Regions from separate parts of the Paenibacillus sp. FSL K6-1230 genome, predicted to be linked through region 1. Evidence: riboswitches for the same ligand, from Rfam matches in the RefSeq annotation. Region 1 holds a riboswitch; the other holds the start of a gene.
The links. Region 1 has a riboswitch for cyclic di-AMP ahead of MKX74_RS22915 (C40 family peptidase). Riboswitches for the same ligand answer to the same signal wherever they lie in the genome.
Positions count from the first base shown of each region.

Region 2: linked by a shared signal. The riboswitch ahead of MKX74_RS00155 (3D domain-containing protein) and the one ahead of MKX74_RS22915 (C40 family peptidase) in region 1 are both predicted to bind cyclic di-AMP.

Region 1 covers NZ_JBBOCK010000001.1:5,181,197-5,189,123, reverse strand. Annotated here, with positions in the region: gene MKX74_RS22930 (saccharopine dehydrogenase family protein) at 1-674, shown strand, start outside; gene nspC (carboxynorspermidine decarboxylase) at 676-1,803, shown strand; gene MKX74_RS22920 (DJ-1/PfpI family protein) at 2,114-2,641, shown strand; cyclic di-AMP (ydaO/yuaA leader) riboswitch at 2,994-3,126, shown strand; gene MKX74_RS22915 (C40 family peptidase) at 3,132-3,602, shown strand; gene MKX74_RS22910 (S8 family serine peptidase) at 3,977-6,958, shown strand; gene MKX74_RS22905 (bifunctional helix-turn-helix transcriptional regulator/GNAT family N-acetyltransferase) at 7,239-7,927, shown strand, end outside.
Region 2 covers NZ_JBBOCK010000001.1:31,662-39,588, forward strand. Annotated here, with positions in the region: gene MKX74_RS00140 (AbrB/MazE/SpoVT family DNA-binding domain-containing protein) at 1-221, opposite strand, end outside; gene MKX74_RS00145 (HD domain-containing protein) at 568-1,857, shown strand; gene MKX74_RS00150 (TatD family hydrolase) at 2,005-2,796, shown strand; cyclic di-AMP (ydaO/yuaA leader) riboswitch at 2,991-3,187, shown strand; gene MKX74_RS00155 (3D domain-containing protein) at 3,464-4,618, shown strand; gene rnmV (ribonuclease M5) at 4,797-5,342, shown strand; gene rsmA (16S rRNA (adenine(1518)-N(6)/adenine(1519)-N(6))-dimethyltransferase RsmA) at 5,347-6,231, shown strand; gene yabG (sporulation peptidase YabG) at 6,301-7,194, shown strand; gene veg (biofilm formation stimulator Veg) at 7,467-7,742, shown strand.

The sequences.
Region 1 (7,927 bases):
ATCCGTTCGCTACGAACTTTAACCCTGAGATCAACATTCGTGAAGTATCCGCTAACGGAAGATACTGGGAGAATGGCGAGTGGATTGAAACGGCACCAATGGAGATCAAGCGCGTGTATGACTTCCCAGAAGTTGGGGAGAAGGATATGTACCTGCTGTACCATGAGGAGCTGGAGTCTCTGGCTGCCAACATTCCAGGCTTGAAACGGATTCGCTTCTTCATGACGTTCGGCCAAAGCTACCTGACGCACCTCAAGTGCCTGGAGAATGTTGGAATGACCTCCATTGAGCCGATTGAGTTCGAAGGCAAGCAAATCATTCCGTTGCAATTCCTGAAGGCAGTACTGCCAGATCCGTCTTCTCTCGGACCTCGTACAAAGGGCAAGACGAATATCGGCTGTATTTTCCGCGGTAAGAAAGACGGCAAAGACAAGACGTATTATGTATACAATGTCTGCGATCATGAAGAGTGTTACAAGGAAGTGGGCTCCCAAGCGGTGGCTTACACGACTGGTGTGCCAGCGATGATCGGGGCAATGATGCTGATGACAGGCGAATGGGATGCCAAAGGCGTATACAACATTGAAGAGTTCAATCCAGATCCATTTATGGACGCGCTGAACAAATGGGGACTTCCGTGGAAGGAGAGCTTCGATCCGAAGCTAGTGGACTAATATGAAGTTTGAGGAATTGCCAACACCCTGCTATGTAGTAGACGAGGGACTGTTGGAGAAAAATCTGAAAATTCTACGCGGTGTCATGGAACGTACGGGCTGCAAGATCGTACTGGCACAAAAAGCTTTCTCCATGACAACGATGTATCCGCTGATCGGTGAGTATCTGAGTGGCACGACGGCAAGCGGCTTGTATGAGGCGCGTCTAGGCTACGAGGAGATGGGGAAGGAGAATCATATCTTCTCCCCGGCATACCGTGAGGATGAGATTGATGAGATCATCGAGATCTGCGATCACATCATCTTCAACTCCTTCTCCCAATTGGAGCGCTTCAAGGATCGTGCTCTGAAGGGCGGCAGAAGCATCGGACTGCGCATCAATCCGGAATGCTCCACACAAGAGGGGCATGCGATCTATGATCCATGCTCTCCTGGCTCCCGCTTCGGCGTGACGCTGGAGCATTTCCGTCCAGAGCAGCTGGAGGGCGTAGAGGGTCTGCATTTCCATACGCATTGCCAGCAGAACTCGGATGACCTGGAGACAACCCTGAATGCGGTCGAGGAGAAGTTCGGTCCATGGCTTAGTCAAATGAAATGGATCAATTTCGGTGGCGGACATCATATTACCAGAGAGGATTATGATATCGCACGCCTTGAGAAATGCATCAAGCGCATGCAGGAAGTATATGGTCTGGAAGTCTATCTGGAGCCTGGCGAAGCGATTGCTCTGAACGCAGGCTATCTGGTGACTACGGTGCTGGATACACTGCAAAATGGTATTGATATTGCGGTACTGGATACGTCCGCATGCTGTCATATGCCGGATGTTCTGGAAATGCCTTACCGCCCGCCGCTGTTCGGATCTGGCGAGGTCGGTGAGAAGCCGCATTTGTACCGTCTTGGGGGACAGACTTGCTTGACTGGCGATATCATTGGCGACTATTCATTCGATCAACCACTGAAGAGTGGTGACCGTCTGACCTTCGGGGATATGGCGATCTATACGATGGTGAAGAATACGACATTCAACGGAATGGCATTGCCAGCCATTGCTGTGCAGCGCAAGGACGGAGATTGTGAAGTCGTACGCCAATTCGGTTATAATGATTTCAAGATGAGACTGGCTTAATCTGACCAAGTAGCAGACGTTGTATCATCCTGATCATATACCGTTTCATAAGCTAGGGTACTGCAATGCAACCACGCACTAGTAATATAGATTTGAACACGAGAGGGGTGTCCTAACAGGGCGCCTCTTTTCGTCGATTCAACCCCGATATATAGCCGCTGTTCTCGACCACGCCCTCGTATTCTGATGCTGATCATGTGAAAGTGTAATCTCTTGATGCTGCCTCTCATCATGCAAGGCTGGACAAATGTACATTAGATGGCGATACTTGAAATGAGCAGGGATATATACATAGAAGGTGAGTAGATGTATGATGCACACGCATGTGTTGATTTACAACGGATATGTAAGCTTCGAAATTATGCTGGCAACCTACCTGATGAAGACCAAGGGCGACATTGTCACGGTGGGCCTATCCAGAGAGCCTGTGAGATCTTATGAGGATTTGGTAGTTATGCCGTCAACTAGCCTGGAAGAGATCAACGTAGCAGAGATTGATCTATTGATCATACCCGGAGGGGACACTAGCGCATTACTAGAGCACACACGGCTAGCAGCGCTTGTTCAGGAGTTGGACAAGCAGGAGAAGTTCATTGCAGCCATCTGTTCGGCTACAGACCTGCTACAGCACTATGGAATACTGGAGGGCAGACATGCTGTAACGAATGCTGCTACCCATATTGAAGATCTGGTCAGGGTGGATCGTAATCTAATTACAGCAAGAGCGAACGGCTATGCGGACTTTGCCATTGAGCTCGGGCGCATGCTGAATATCTACAAGGACGAGGCCGATCTGGAGGAGACCATTCAGTATTTCAAATATCATCGAAATGGATAGATTACCATGAGGAAAAAGAAAATAGGAATAAGTTAACTCTCTTGAATGTCAGGAGGGTTTTTTTGGCATGTGCATTGCACTATGTTAGCTGTATTTATGTCTTGTTTATTACAATTCCGTAATCTTATTGATATTAAATGGAAATTAATATAATTGGATCAATAGATAATTTATGAAGAGGAATAAGCATGGGGAACTGATTGGAACTCCTTGTTTTATTTGATTTTTTCGTTAAGTATATACGTATTAGTTCTGAAAAAGTTGTGCATTCACGAATAAAAATTAGTAATTTTTATTAAGATTGACAAGCCACTAGTAAATATATTAACATGTACATGGTTACAAAATATTAACTTATTCATTGCCGAATTTCATCATTGAAAACGGGGGAACCAGTGTGGGTGAATTATTCTCGTATGCAGGGAATATAGGGAACCTTTAACCGAATCCTTAAGCTAACTCCGTAGGCATCAAAGGAGGAACTACGTTCGTGAAGAAAGTCATCTTGTCCCTGCTCGGAGCGGCTGTTCTTTTTACAGGTACTGCTGCAAGTACATATGCCAGTGAGGCAAAATTGGTTCAGGAGGTCTCCCAAGTAAAGGGGACTCCATATAAATATGGAGGAACGACCTCCTCCGGGTTCGATTGCTCAGGTTTCGTAAGATACGTATTCAACCAATTCAATCTGAGCCTGCCGCGCACCTCGGCACTTCAGGCGAAGCAAGGGGAGGTCGTTGCCAAGAGCAATCTGCGTCCAGGAGATCTGGTATTCTTTAACACGAACGGTCGCGGCATTTCGCATGCAGGTATATATGTAGGAAATAATAAGTTTGCACATTCCTCAAGCAGCAAAGGTGTGACCGTCAGTAAGCTGTCCAACTCCTATTACAGCAAGCGCTATGTGACGGCTAGACGTGTAGTTAGCGAGACCAGCTATCAGAAGATGGTAGCTATGAACTAAGGCTTGGAATCATTCGAGACTCACAGCGAAGCTGCTGTGGGTCTTTTTTTGTGCACACCTAACTTGAGAATTCATATTTGCTCTAATGCAAAAGGGAATATTTGCCGATAAAGAGTAGAAGTGTGTTTTTTATTTTTTTGTTATCGCCAAGCTTAACTGAGTACTTGTAGGAAAGCTATTGCGCGGTCTGTCTGCTATGGAACGTACTTCGCTAGACCTTTTGTTCAAGAGAACAACAGAATCTATTTCACGACGTATCTATAATTGGAAAGCAAGCTTGGGACTGACAGGGACAGATCGTGGACGAGCGTTGGTTATGTTACACAACTACGCAGATGAAATAGGTTCAAAAATAAGGATATTTAAAGGGTGGTATGATGAAGAAACAACGATTGAGAAAGATTGCGGCTTCGATATTATCGCTGACTCTTCTGGCGGGAGTGACTGAATTTGTGGTGCTGACGCCATCTTCAATTCATGCGGCTTCAGCATGGGATCTGGAAGCTATGAATGTGCCTGAGGCTCACGCAGCAGGCATACTTGGTCAAAGTGTGAAGGTTGCTGTGCTCGATTCGGGCATGAACAATCATGTGGAGCTTGACTCTCCTGTGCAACAAATAGATTTGTCGAATCAGCCAGGCTCTTCTACCAGTAATGATCTTTTTGGTCGGGGAACTCAGGTAGCGGGTGTCATTTCTGGTGATAATGTGGGTGTTGCACCTTCTGTACAATTATATGTAGCTAAAGTTACTAAGGATGATGGGATTACGGAAGCAGATTCACTGATCCAGGGTATAAACTGGGCAGTAAGTAGAAACGTGGATATTATTCATATTAGTCCTGTTCTTAGCGATCTAACTAAGGAAGCTCAGTTGCGTACAGCTATCAAAGCAGCCACAGATGCAGGAATTCTGGTTGTAGCTGCTGCTGGAGACGGAGGCTCTATTGCTGGTAATGATGATACCGTTGAGTATCCAGCAAAATATGATGGAGTAGTAGGTGTAGGTTCTATTAATAATCTGAATCAGCGTGCAGACTCCTCAGCTACAGGTGCATCTCTGGCAGTCGTAGCTCCAGGTGTAGCAGTAAGGACGACGCAGTCTGGATCTACATATACTACAAGTAACGGAACAGCGATCGCTGCTGCACATGTAACCGGATTACTTGCATTATTAAAGTCACAAAGTCCAACGCTTTCAGCGTCGGACCTGCGTACACAGCTATTTAATAACGCAGAGGATCTGGGTGCTGTTGGAAAAGATGAGCGTTATGGTCATGGTCTCGCCACCTTCAAATTACTACCAAAAGAAGTAACCGAATTGGAGGCGGTAAGAACTACACAGACTAGTACGGTGCTGACCTGGAAGAAACCAACTGATCAGGCTTTCAGTCACGTGAACATCTATAATGATCAGGGAGTCAATGTTCAGCAGGCCGTATATAACGAAGAGTATCCTTTGATGAATCTGGATGAGGATACCCAATATACCTACATCGTAAAAACGGTATACAATTCCAAAGGGACTCCAGTTGAATCCAGCGGGCAGTCGGTGACGTTCAGAACGGATAAGACAACAAACCCGACTAATCCAACGAACCCAACGAATCCGACAAATCCAACCGATCCGGTAGATACAACGCCACCAGGCAAAGTGACGAATCTACGTGTTACCTCCAAAGGTCCGGATTTTCTGGAGATAGCCTATGCTCGACCAGCGGATTCGGATTTCAAAGAATTTGTGATCTATGTAAACGATCAAGAGTATGGAAGAACCAGCCTGAATAATATTAAAATTAACTCTCTGCAGCCTAGCACAAGTTACAAGATTGAGGTTAGAGCTGTGGATACGAGCGGGAATATCTCTGTAGATAACGAAATCCTTACGGAAACGACATCCGCTACGGTAGATAATACACCTGTAAGTGATGTAATAAATCTGACTGTAACCAGCTCCACAATCAATTCTCTGGCGATTAGCTGGACAAAGCCGGCTAATACGAACACGGCTGATGTGTACCTGAATGGCAACTATGTTCAGGAGGTAAGTGGTGAATCCTTTACTTTCACGGGCCTAAATCCTTCAACAACATATACGTTGACCGTACGAGCCAAACGCGGTTCTCAGATTGCATCTGGGGTCAGCGTTCCAGGCACAACGGCAGCAGATACAAGTCCGGTAGCGGATGTAACGAATCTGCGCGTCACTAGCACGGGTACCAATTCCCTGGCGATCGCCTGGACGAAGCCTGTTAACACAGATGCTGCAGATGTCTACTTGAACGGGAACTTGATTCAACAGCAGATTACAGGAGAATCATTTACGTATACAGGCCTGAACCCATCTACGACTTATACACTTATGGTGAGAGCGAAGCGTGGGAATCTGGTGGCACCTGGTGCAAGTGTATCAGGTACGACTTCGGCTTCTTCGAGCAATTCGGGATCAACGAACAATCGCGTAGAGGTCACAAATCTGTCCGTCTCTTACAGAGGAACAACCTCGCTTGAGATTGAGTATAGAATTCCAAGTGCCATTAACAGAGTCAAAATATATGTAGATGACAAGCTGGAGACCAGCACGACCAGATCTAATTATGAGATTAGCGGTCTTCGATCCGATCGGACTTATGATATTCGCGTGGCGACTGTTAATTCAAGTGGAGATGAATCTCCAGGGGTAGAAATCACTGGCCGTACCAGAGCATCTTCAAGCTCCAGTAGCTCCAGCAGTTCTAGCTCCAGAAACAGCCGGGACCTGGAACGAGCGACGAGTCGAGTGGAGCGTGCAGAAAGATCACTGAGTCAGACAGATTGGTACGATGCCAGAGATGCAGCAGAAGATCTGGAAAATGGCTTGAACAAGGATGCTTTGCTCCTGAGACTGGGCCGAATCCGTTATCAGGTATTCCCGTCCGAGGTGGCTCAAGCAAGTAATCCAGTGGTAACATCGTCTACGTCGCCACGGAGAATCACACTAACCATTGGCTCACCACAGGCTTCAATTGATGGCAGATCGGTAACCATTCCACAAAGCCCAATTGTGCGCAATGGGGTAACCCTGGTTCCTCTGCGCTTCATTGGAGAAACAACAGGCTCGATCGTAGATTATAGTGATACGGACAAGAAGATTACTGTGAATCAACTGGAAATGAAGCGTGAGATGACGCTCTGGGTTGGCAATCGACTTATCATGATTAAGGATAATGGTGTAATCAGCAATTACTCCTCGCAGATTCGCGAGGCTCCGATCATTATGAATGGCTATACGCTGGTGCCGCTGCGGGTCATCAACGAGGCTGCGGGCTACACAGTGAACTACGATGCTGCTACAAAGCGTATTACTATCAGTAGATAATAGCGAAGTCACCAAAAAGATGATTACGAGCAGAATATACACTTTTGAACAAGAGGGCGACCCAGATGGGTCGTCTTTTTGTGTACTGATACAACACGGCGATCTGAGTTCTCCTGTAAAGCTAGGTCACAGTAAGATTGCTCTTAATGATTTCATTAGGTGAAACAATTTGACTTTGTCAACTAATTAATTTGACTTTGTCAAATTAATTAGTTGACAAAGTCAAATTATATACTGCAATAAATTAAAATAAATCACTGACTAGAAGGAGAGCACATACATGGTCGAATTGGCGGAACGTGTACATCAAATGCGAAATTTCAATCGCTTCATTACTCGCAAAATCGGCGTATTACAGGAAGGACTGCTGCAAAGCAGCTATTCGCTCACAGAGGTACGTGTAATGTTCGAGCTTGCTCATCGTGAGGAGGTAACGGCATCCGATCTGACCAGGGACCTCGGGCTTGACCCGGGTTATTTGAGCCGGATTCTTACCCGGCTGGATCAACAGGGTTTTCTCCAGAAGATACGCTCTGAGCAGGATGGGCGAAAGTTTTTGCTGAAGCTTACTCAAGAGGGCGAGCAGGCCTATGCCCCGCTTGAACAGCGCTCAAATGAGGAGGTCACAGAGCTGTTGCAGAGCATCCCTGAGGAGGAGCAGTCCAGACTGCTGGAGGCCATGCGCACGATTGAAAGCATCCTGACCCCTGACTTCAGACATGCCAATCCTTTCGTGCTGCGCCAGCCCGTGGCAGGAGATATGGGAATCATTACTCACAAGCATGCGATATTGTACAAGCGTGAATATGGATGGAATGAGGGGTTTGAGGCCGCAGTATCACAGATTGCGCTGGATTATCTGAAAAAGCATGATTCTAATCGAGAGCGATGTTGGGTAGCGGAAATGGCTGGTGAGGTGGTCGGCTCCATCATGGTCGTGCAGGATTCGGAGAAGGTAGCCAGAATACG
Region 2 (7,927 bases), 5.1 Mb from region 1:
CATTCATTACATACGATTTTACCCTTGAAATATGTAACGTTCTCGGCATTGCCGCAGAAGATACATGCAGGCTCGTATTTTTTGAGCATAATGCGCTCTCCATCTACATAGATTTCCAGAGCGTCCTTCTCCCCAATACCCAACGTACGACGCAACTCGATTGGAATTACAACGCGTCCAAGCTCATCAACTTTTCTCACAATACCCGTAGATTTCATCATAGATCATCAGGCTCCTCTCGCCGTATCAAAAGTATAAGTGTCAAGTTTCGACATTATTTTATCTTTTATGATATACACTATACCAACCATTCCCAAAACAGTCAACCTATAAAATAACGACAAAGGTTAAAATTTCTAATAAAACAACTGAAAATTCGCTGAATACGCAGAAAAAACAGTTAAAATCGCAGTTTGCTGAATTTGTCGATTTGGAAACTGGAAAAATCTATAATTCGACACTATTCGACATTTTGTGTCGAAACCGACAAGAAAATAGTGATAAAACAGGTGAATGTTGTGTAATCAAGTTTTTGGAATAAAATAGAGTTAAAGGAGTGGATACCTCATGAGTGGATTCCAAAACCCTCTGACAGAAGAAAAAGTATTCAAGGACCCTGTACATAATTACATTTACGTTCAGGAAGTGGCCATATGGAGGCTTATTAACACACCTGAATTCCAAAGGCTTCGCCGTGTAAGACAGCTAGGAACCTCCTACCTGACCTTCCACGGTGCCGAGCATAGCCGATTCTCACACTCTTTAGGGGTATATGAGATTACACGGCGGATTATCTCCCAATTTGAACGCGGTGATTATCCGGACTGGCCCAAGGAAGAGAAGCTGGTAGCTCTGTGTGCCGCATTGCTCCATGATGTGGGACATGGTCCATTCTCGCATTCTATAGAAGAAGCTTTTCAGATGCATCATGAGGATTGGACATGTCGGATTGTACTCGGCGATACAGAGATCAATAAAGTTCTGAAGGATATAGCTCCTGATTTCCCCGAGAAGGTAGCAGCCGTCATTGCCAAGGATTACGATAAGCCCATCGTCGTGAACCTTGTCACGAGTCCGCTGGATGCGGATCGGATGGATTATCTGCTGCGAGACGCCCATATGACAGGTGTCAATTATGGAACGATTGATCTGGATCGTATCCTGAGGCTTCTTCGTCCTCATCAGGGCAGGATTGTTGTCAAAGAGTCAGGAATGCATGCGGTTGAGGATTATCTCATGTCCAGATACCAGATGTACTGGCAGATCTATTTTCATCCAGTGACCCGTAGCTCTGAAATACTATTGCGTCAAATCTTCAGAAGACTTAAGGAGCTACGCTATCAGGATTACGGCTTCAAGTTCATGCTGGAGCCGATTCCGCAGCTCATTGATGGTCATGTGACCGTGCAGCAATATTTAATGCTCGATGAGGCGTTGATCCAGACGACCTTTAACCAATGGAGATTCGAGGATGACCCGATTCTTAGTGATCTGTGCAGCCGGTTTCTGGATCGCAGACTGTATAAATATATACAGCTGGAATGTCTGGATATGGATAAGGTCGATCATATTCGTGAAGCATTACGCGATGTGGGGCTGAACCCCGATTATGACTTGGAAATTGATTTTCCGACCGATCTTCCTTATGATGTGTTCAGAAAGAATGGCTCGACCGAGAATCAAATTCTGCTGCTGGGCAGTAAAGACACCGTAAGAGAAATATCGGAGGTGTCTGATATTGTGCGCTCCATCAGCGGCATTCATCGCGGCAAGTACCATCTGTATTACCCGCATATGAAGCTGGAAGCCGTCAAAGATCAGTTACCGCATGATATTCAAAAGCTATTTGTTAAATGATCACCCATTTGTCTATAAATTGTAAACGGCCATGCCTAAAACTGATTATTGCAAATTATTGAAAAAAAGAAAAAATACGATGAGTCTTGTCTGAATATTTGAGCGCTTTGCTGTAAGTCTGTGCTGTAATATGGAAAGGAGTCAGTCATGCAATTATTCGACACACATACACATTTAGATGCGTCCCAATTCAAAGAGGATCAAGAGCAAGTCATTGCACGGGCTGTCGAGGCTGGTGTCACCCGAATGGTTAATGTCGGTTTTAATCGTGAGACGATCCCAACGACTATGGAGCTTGTCGAAAAGTACGATTTCATTTACGCCGCTATTGGATGGCATCCTGTCGATGCTATTGATATGAAGGAAGGCGATCTGGAATGGATTGCGGAGCTGTGCAAACATGACAAAGTAGTGGCTATCGGAGAGATTGGGCTGGATTATTACTGGGATACATCTCCGAAGGACATCCAGCACCAGGTACTTCGTCGGCAGATTGGACTGGCTCGTGAGCTCAGCATGCCGATTGTCATTCATAATCGGGATGCACATGAGGATATTGTCAAAATTCTTCGCGAAGAGAAGGCAGGAGATGTCGGCGGAATCATGCACTCCTTCTCTGGTAGCTGGGAGACCGCGAAATTGTGCCTCGACATGGGCTTTCATCTCTCCTTCGGGGGACCGATTACATTCAAGAATGCACGTCAACCAAAGGAAGTGTTAGAAAAGGTACCACTGGATCGCTTACTGATCGAGACGGATGCTCCATACCTGACTCCACATCCGTTCCGAGGAAAGCGAAACGAAAGTGCCTATGTAAAATATGTGGCTGAAGCAGCAGCTGACATTAAGGGGATTTCACTGGAGGAAATGGCCGAAATTACTACTAAAAACGGACTGGAACGATTTGGCATTGTGAGCAAGGAAGAGAAAACAAGCTGAAAAAAAGAGATAGACGAAGACAATCATGAATTTGTTGCAGTAAAATCGAGAATATTACAATATTTTAACCGATTATTTAGAAAAACACACTTGAAAGCCGCTTTACAACATGGTTACAAACAGGATATCATTTCAACAGTGAATTGTTGTTCACGATTTAGGTCCTAAGTCGTGATCGAAGCAACTCACTTCGTGAACCAGTCTCGCTGAGTCTCCAACCTGGAGAACGGGGGAACCGAATCGCACGCTGTCTGTCAGCTGTGCATCGATTTCTTTTTTGGGTCTTCGGGGTGAATGTGAAGGTGTCCGCCCTGAGCGGATAACTGGAACTAGGGCGATCTCTACGTCCGAACCCGACAGCTAACCCCGTAAGCGTAACAAGAGAGAAGCAACCTCGTGCATGAATTTCCGCATCAGTCATCAGTGGAAGCCACGAAAGAGCTCTCTTGCTCTTTTTTTGGCTTTTTTTGCTTGTGGCCTATGTTCGGGAGTGATGTCCAATCTACAGTCTTGAAGTTGATGTAGATGGCGCATGCTGCGAAGACGGGAACATGATGCAGGACATCGGGAAGTTCCGAGGTGGTCCTGTAGAAAATCTGGTATAGTCGCGTCTATTTCAAGTTTGCATCATTCCAGACGGCGAGGCTATGTAAGGAGGGACGGAGAAGTGGGCATTTTCCAAAAAGGGGAGACCCATGAGTCACGCTCATCCAGCATGTCTTACGCGTTGCGATGGAAGTATGGAAAAATCAATCGGACTACGCTGGTTGCACTTTTTCTAGTCGCATTAATTACCATGATCTCTATTCTGGTGTACATTCAAGACAAGAAGCAGGTGTCTCTCGTTATTGATGGTGAGGCTGTCACCTTGGAGACACGCGAAGCGCTGCTGCATGAATTGCTGCAGAAAGAAAATATTACTCTCGAACCGCATGACATGATCTCCATGCCACTGAATGGGGCAATTCAGGATGGGGACGAAGTGGTGATCAAGCGTGCTGCACCTGTGCAAATCACGGCTGATCATCAGAGCAAGACACTATACACCACTGAGAAGACAGTTGGGGACGCAGTGAAGTCTCTGGGGTATAAAGTGTCCTCCAAGGACATTGTCACTCCGGCACTCGATACCCAAGTTTCGTCTAACATGGATATAAAAATCGTTCGGGTAACGACGCAATCGCTTGAGCAGGAAGCCGAGATTCCGTTTCAGGTCATTAAGACAGCCGACCCAAGCTTGTTCAAGGGGGATAATCGCGTCCTTCGTAGCGGCAAGGCTGGAGTTATGATTCAGAATATTGAGAAGGAGTACCATGACGGTGTACTCATCTCCAAACGGATGGTCAGCAAAGAGGTAGCCACGAACCGGGTCGACAGAGTGGTTGCAGTCGGCACGAAGAAGCCAGTGGTGCTCGCAGCCTCCACGGGACCAGCTAATGCCAAGACGGTAAGTGCTAGCGTAGCAAGCACGGGCAATAATGTCGTAAGTAAAGCTGGAATTGATTTTAAATATAAAAAGGTACTCAACAATGTATCCATGACAGCATACTCCTCTCAGGAGCCTGGCATTGGTACACGTACGGCTTCCGGTACACGCGTAACCGAGGGCCGCACGATTGCAGTAGACCCGAATGTAGTACCGATCGGCTGGTGGGTCTATATTGAGGGATTAGGCTTCCGTCGTGCAGAGGATACAGGCGGAGCCATTAAAGGCAACAAAATTGACGTGTACTACGATAATCTGAATCATGCGCTTAACTTCGGGCGTAAGTCAGGGATTACCGTATATGTCATCGGACCCGTGAAGCCAGAGCTGAACTAGTGTCTTCTGGACATAGCTTGTATTACAGGTGTCCATTAGGATAGTATAAGATCAAGATTATGTATACTTAAGAAGAGGGTGAATACTCTCTTCTTATTTTTTGTTTGTTCATATGTACGTTGGAGCCCATACGAATGCATGTCGTGTCGTGGCCCCTATTCAGGAAGGAAGGCACGAGATGATTAAGGAAGTTATCGTGGTGGAGGGACGGGACGATACAGTAGCCATCAAACGCGCTGTAGAGGCGGATACGATCGAGACCGGAGGCTCTGCCATCAATGCGATGACCATACGAAAAATAGCCCTTGCCCAGCAACGCAGAGGCGTTATTGTGCTGACGGACCCGGATCATGCGGGAGAACGTATCCGCAAGATTATTACCTCCAAGGTGCCTGGCTGTAAGCAGGCGTTCATCCCCGAGTCCGAGGCGACGCACAAGGGAGATATCGGAGTGGAGAATGCCTCTCCCGAAGCCATTCGTCACGCGCTGGAGCGTGTGCGCACGACGGTGGACGAGGCGGAGCCGACGATCGCTTGGAGTGATCTGATTGAGGCAGGCTTGATCACCCATCCCCGGGCCTCAGCCAGACGGATGGCGCTGGGTAACGAATTAGGGATCGGATATTGTAACGGAAAGCAGCTCCATAAGCGGCTAACGGTATTTCAGATTAGCCGGGAGGAGTTCCTGGACGCATTAAATAAAATTGAAGGTGAAGGACTGTGATGGCATGAAAGGATTCGAAGATATCGCAACACCCCGGCGTACAAAGGAGATCATTCAGCGCCATGGCTTTTCCTTCAAGAAAAGTCTAGGGCAGAACTTTCTGATTGACCAGAATATTCTGAGAAATATTGTCGCGGCCGCCGAACTGGATGATACTAAGGGAGCCTTGGAGATTGGTCCAGGCATTGGGGCGCTCACCGAGAAGCTGGCACAGACCGCCAAGCGTGTCACGGCTGTTGAGATTGACCAGCGACTGCTACCGATTCTGTCTGAGGTATTGGAGCCTTATAGCCACGTGAAGGTTCGTCATGGAGATGTGCTACAGCTTGATCTGAAGACGGTGTTTGCTGAGGATTTTGCCGAGGTAGAACGGGTTAGTGTTGTCGCTAATTTGCCTTATTACGTAACAACGCCAATCCTGATGAAGCTGCTGGAGGAGAAGCTCCCACTGGAGAACATTGTAGTCATGATTCAGAAGGAAGTGGCACAGCGGATGGCCGCTTCACCAGGGACGAAGGACTATGGTAGCCTGAGCATAGCTGTACAATATTACAGCATCCCGGAAATGGTATGTATTGTGCCCCATACGGTATTCATCCCGCAGCCTAATGTAGAGTCTGCCGTCATTCGTCTACGTGTGCGTGAGAAGCCGCCAGTTGAGGTTATGGATGAGCAGCATTTCTTCGAGGTTATTCATGCTTGCTTCGCCCAGCGTCGCAAGACGATTGCGAACAACCTGAAGAGCAAGTTCTTCACGAAGGAGAACAGGGACGAGCTTGAGCCGCTACTTGGGAAGGCGGATATTGACCCTACAAGACGTGGTGAGACGCTCAGCGTAGCAGAATTTGCCCGTCTGAGCGATGTCTTGCTGGAAGCAGGCATTCGCTAATAATAATCCTCCGGATGGTAACCAATCGGGCAACTGCCCCATACCATGAAGGAGGGGTGATACAGTGTGATGACATTAGGAGACTTGGTCGTTCGGAGATCGTATGGCGGAGATGTGACATTTCGCGTAGAGGGTATCCGGCAAGATAAGGCCATTATCAAGGGGACAGAATTTCGATTGCTTGCCGATTCCCCCGTGAACGACCTGGTCAAGGTCCCGGCTGCATCTATGAGCGACAAAACGAGAAAGGCATACATCAAGGCGAATCAATCACTGTCCCATCTGCAGCAGGATCGACAGCACCAGATGGAGAGAAGTCGTTCGATATTGTCGGAGCAAAGTCAAGATTCGCATATATCCTACTTCGAGCTGCCGGGGAAGGTGCTGCATCTAGATGGCGATGCGAACTATCTGAATAAAAGCCTGAATCTGTATAAGCAGCTGCGTGTGCCCGCAGAGGGATATCATGTGCATGAGTCGGCCATGGCCGATACCCTGTATCGTCTGCTTCCACGCTCAAGGCCCAGCATCGTAGTCATAACCGGACACGACGGCGTGCTGAAGCAAAGAGTTCCTTATGATCTTAGCAGTCTGTCCAGCTATAAAAATTCGCAGAATTTCGTAGCTGCCATCCAGGTAGCGCGGCAGTATGAGAAGAATCTGGATGGGCTTACGATCGTAGCAGGGGCATGTCAGTCTCATTTTGAGGCGCTTATTCGCTCTGGAGCTAATTTTGCCAGTTCCCCCGGTCGGGTGCTCATTCATGCGCTAGACCCGGTCTATATTGCAGCTAAGGCGTCATTTACCTCGATTCGGGAGACGGTCAGCATGTCGGATATTTTCCATCATACGATTAGTGGTAGCCAGGGTGTCGGTGGAATCGAGACAAGAGGTAGTTATCGTGTCGGTCTGCCAAGGCTTGAGGATCTATCTACCTTGAAGGTTACGCCGTCAGCCATCTGAGCATTTTGCCATACATGCAAATGGAGTTCAACTAGAGAATCAGGACAGCACAGAACGAATGATTAAGCCTGTTATTTGCTCTGTACTCAAACGAAAGTCTAATCGAATAATAGGCAAAATGGTGACGATAAAAGCTCCATATGGGGGCTTTTATTTTTTGTGCAAAAAAAACAATTGACAATATATTTTTGTAGTTGTTATAATTATTGTTTTGATTTGACATCGGTTATCTTCTTTGTTATAATGGACAAGGAAAGAGGTGGTCGTTAGCAATGGCAAAAAACTCGCTATTGGATATCAAACGCAGTCTCGATGCACATGTTGGGCAAAAGATTTTGCTACGGGCTAACGGCGGACGCCGTAAGACCGTTGAACGAACTGGTGTCTTGGAAGAAACGTACCCTTCTGTATTTATTGTAAAGCTGGATCAGGAGCAGCAGACCTTCAAGCGTGTGTCCTACAGCTATGCCGATATCCTGACGGAATCGGTGGAAGTAAGCATTTATGATCCTGAAGGCGAGATCGCCATTGAATATTCTCAAGCATAACCTTTGTTGGTTGTGTATCGTATAGAGAGAACTGCATCCCTAAGGGGTGCAGTTTTTTCTTTCCTCGATTATGGATGAGCATGTATTTTGTATTTGTCACAGCTGCTCCTCTTAGGTATCCTACGCTGCACTTCATAATCAGCTTTGGTCTGTATAGCTCCGTTCATGAGCAGGCATACTAACGT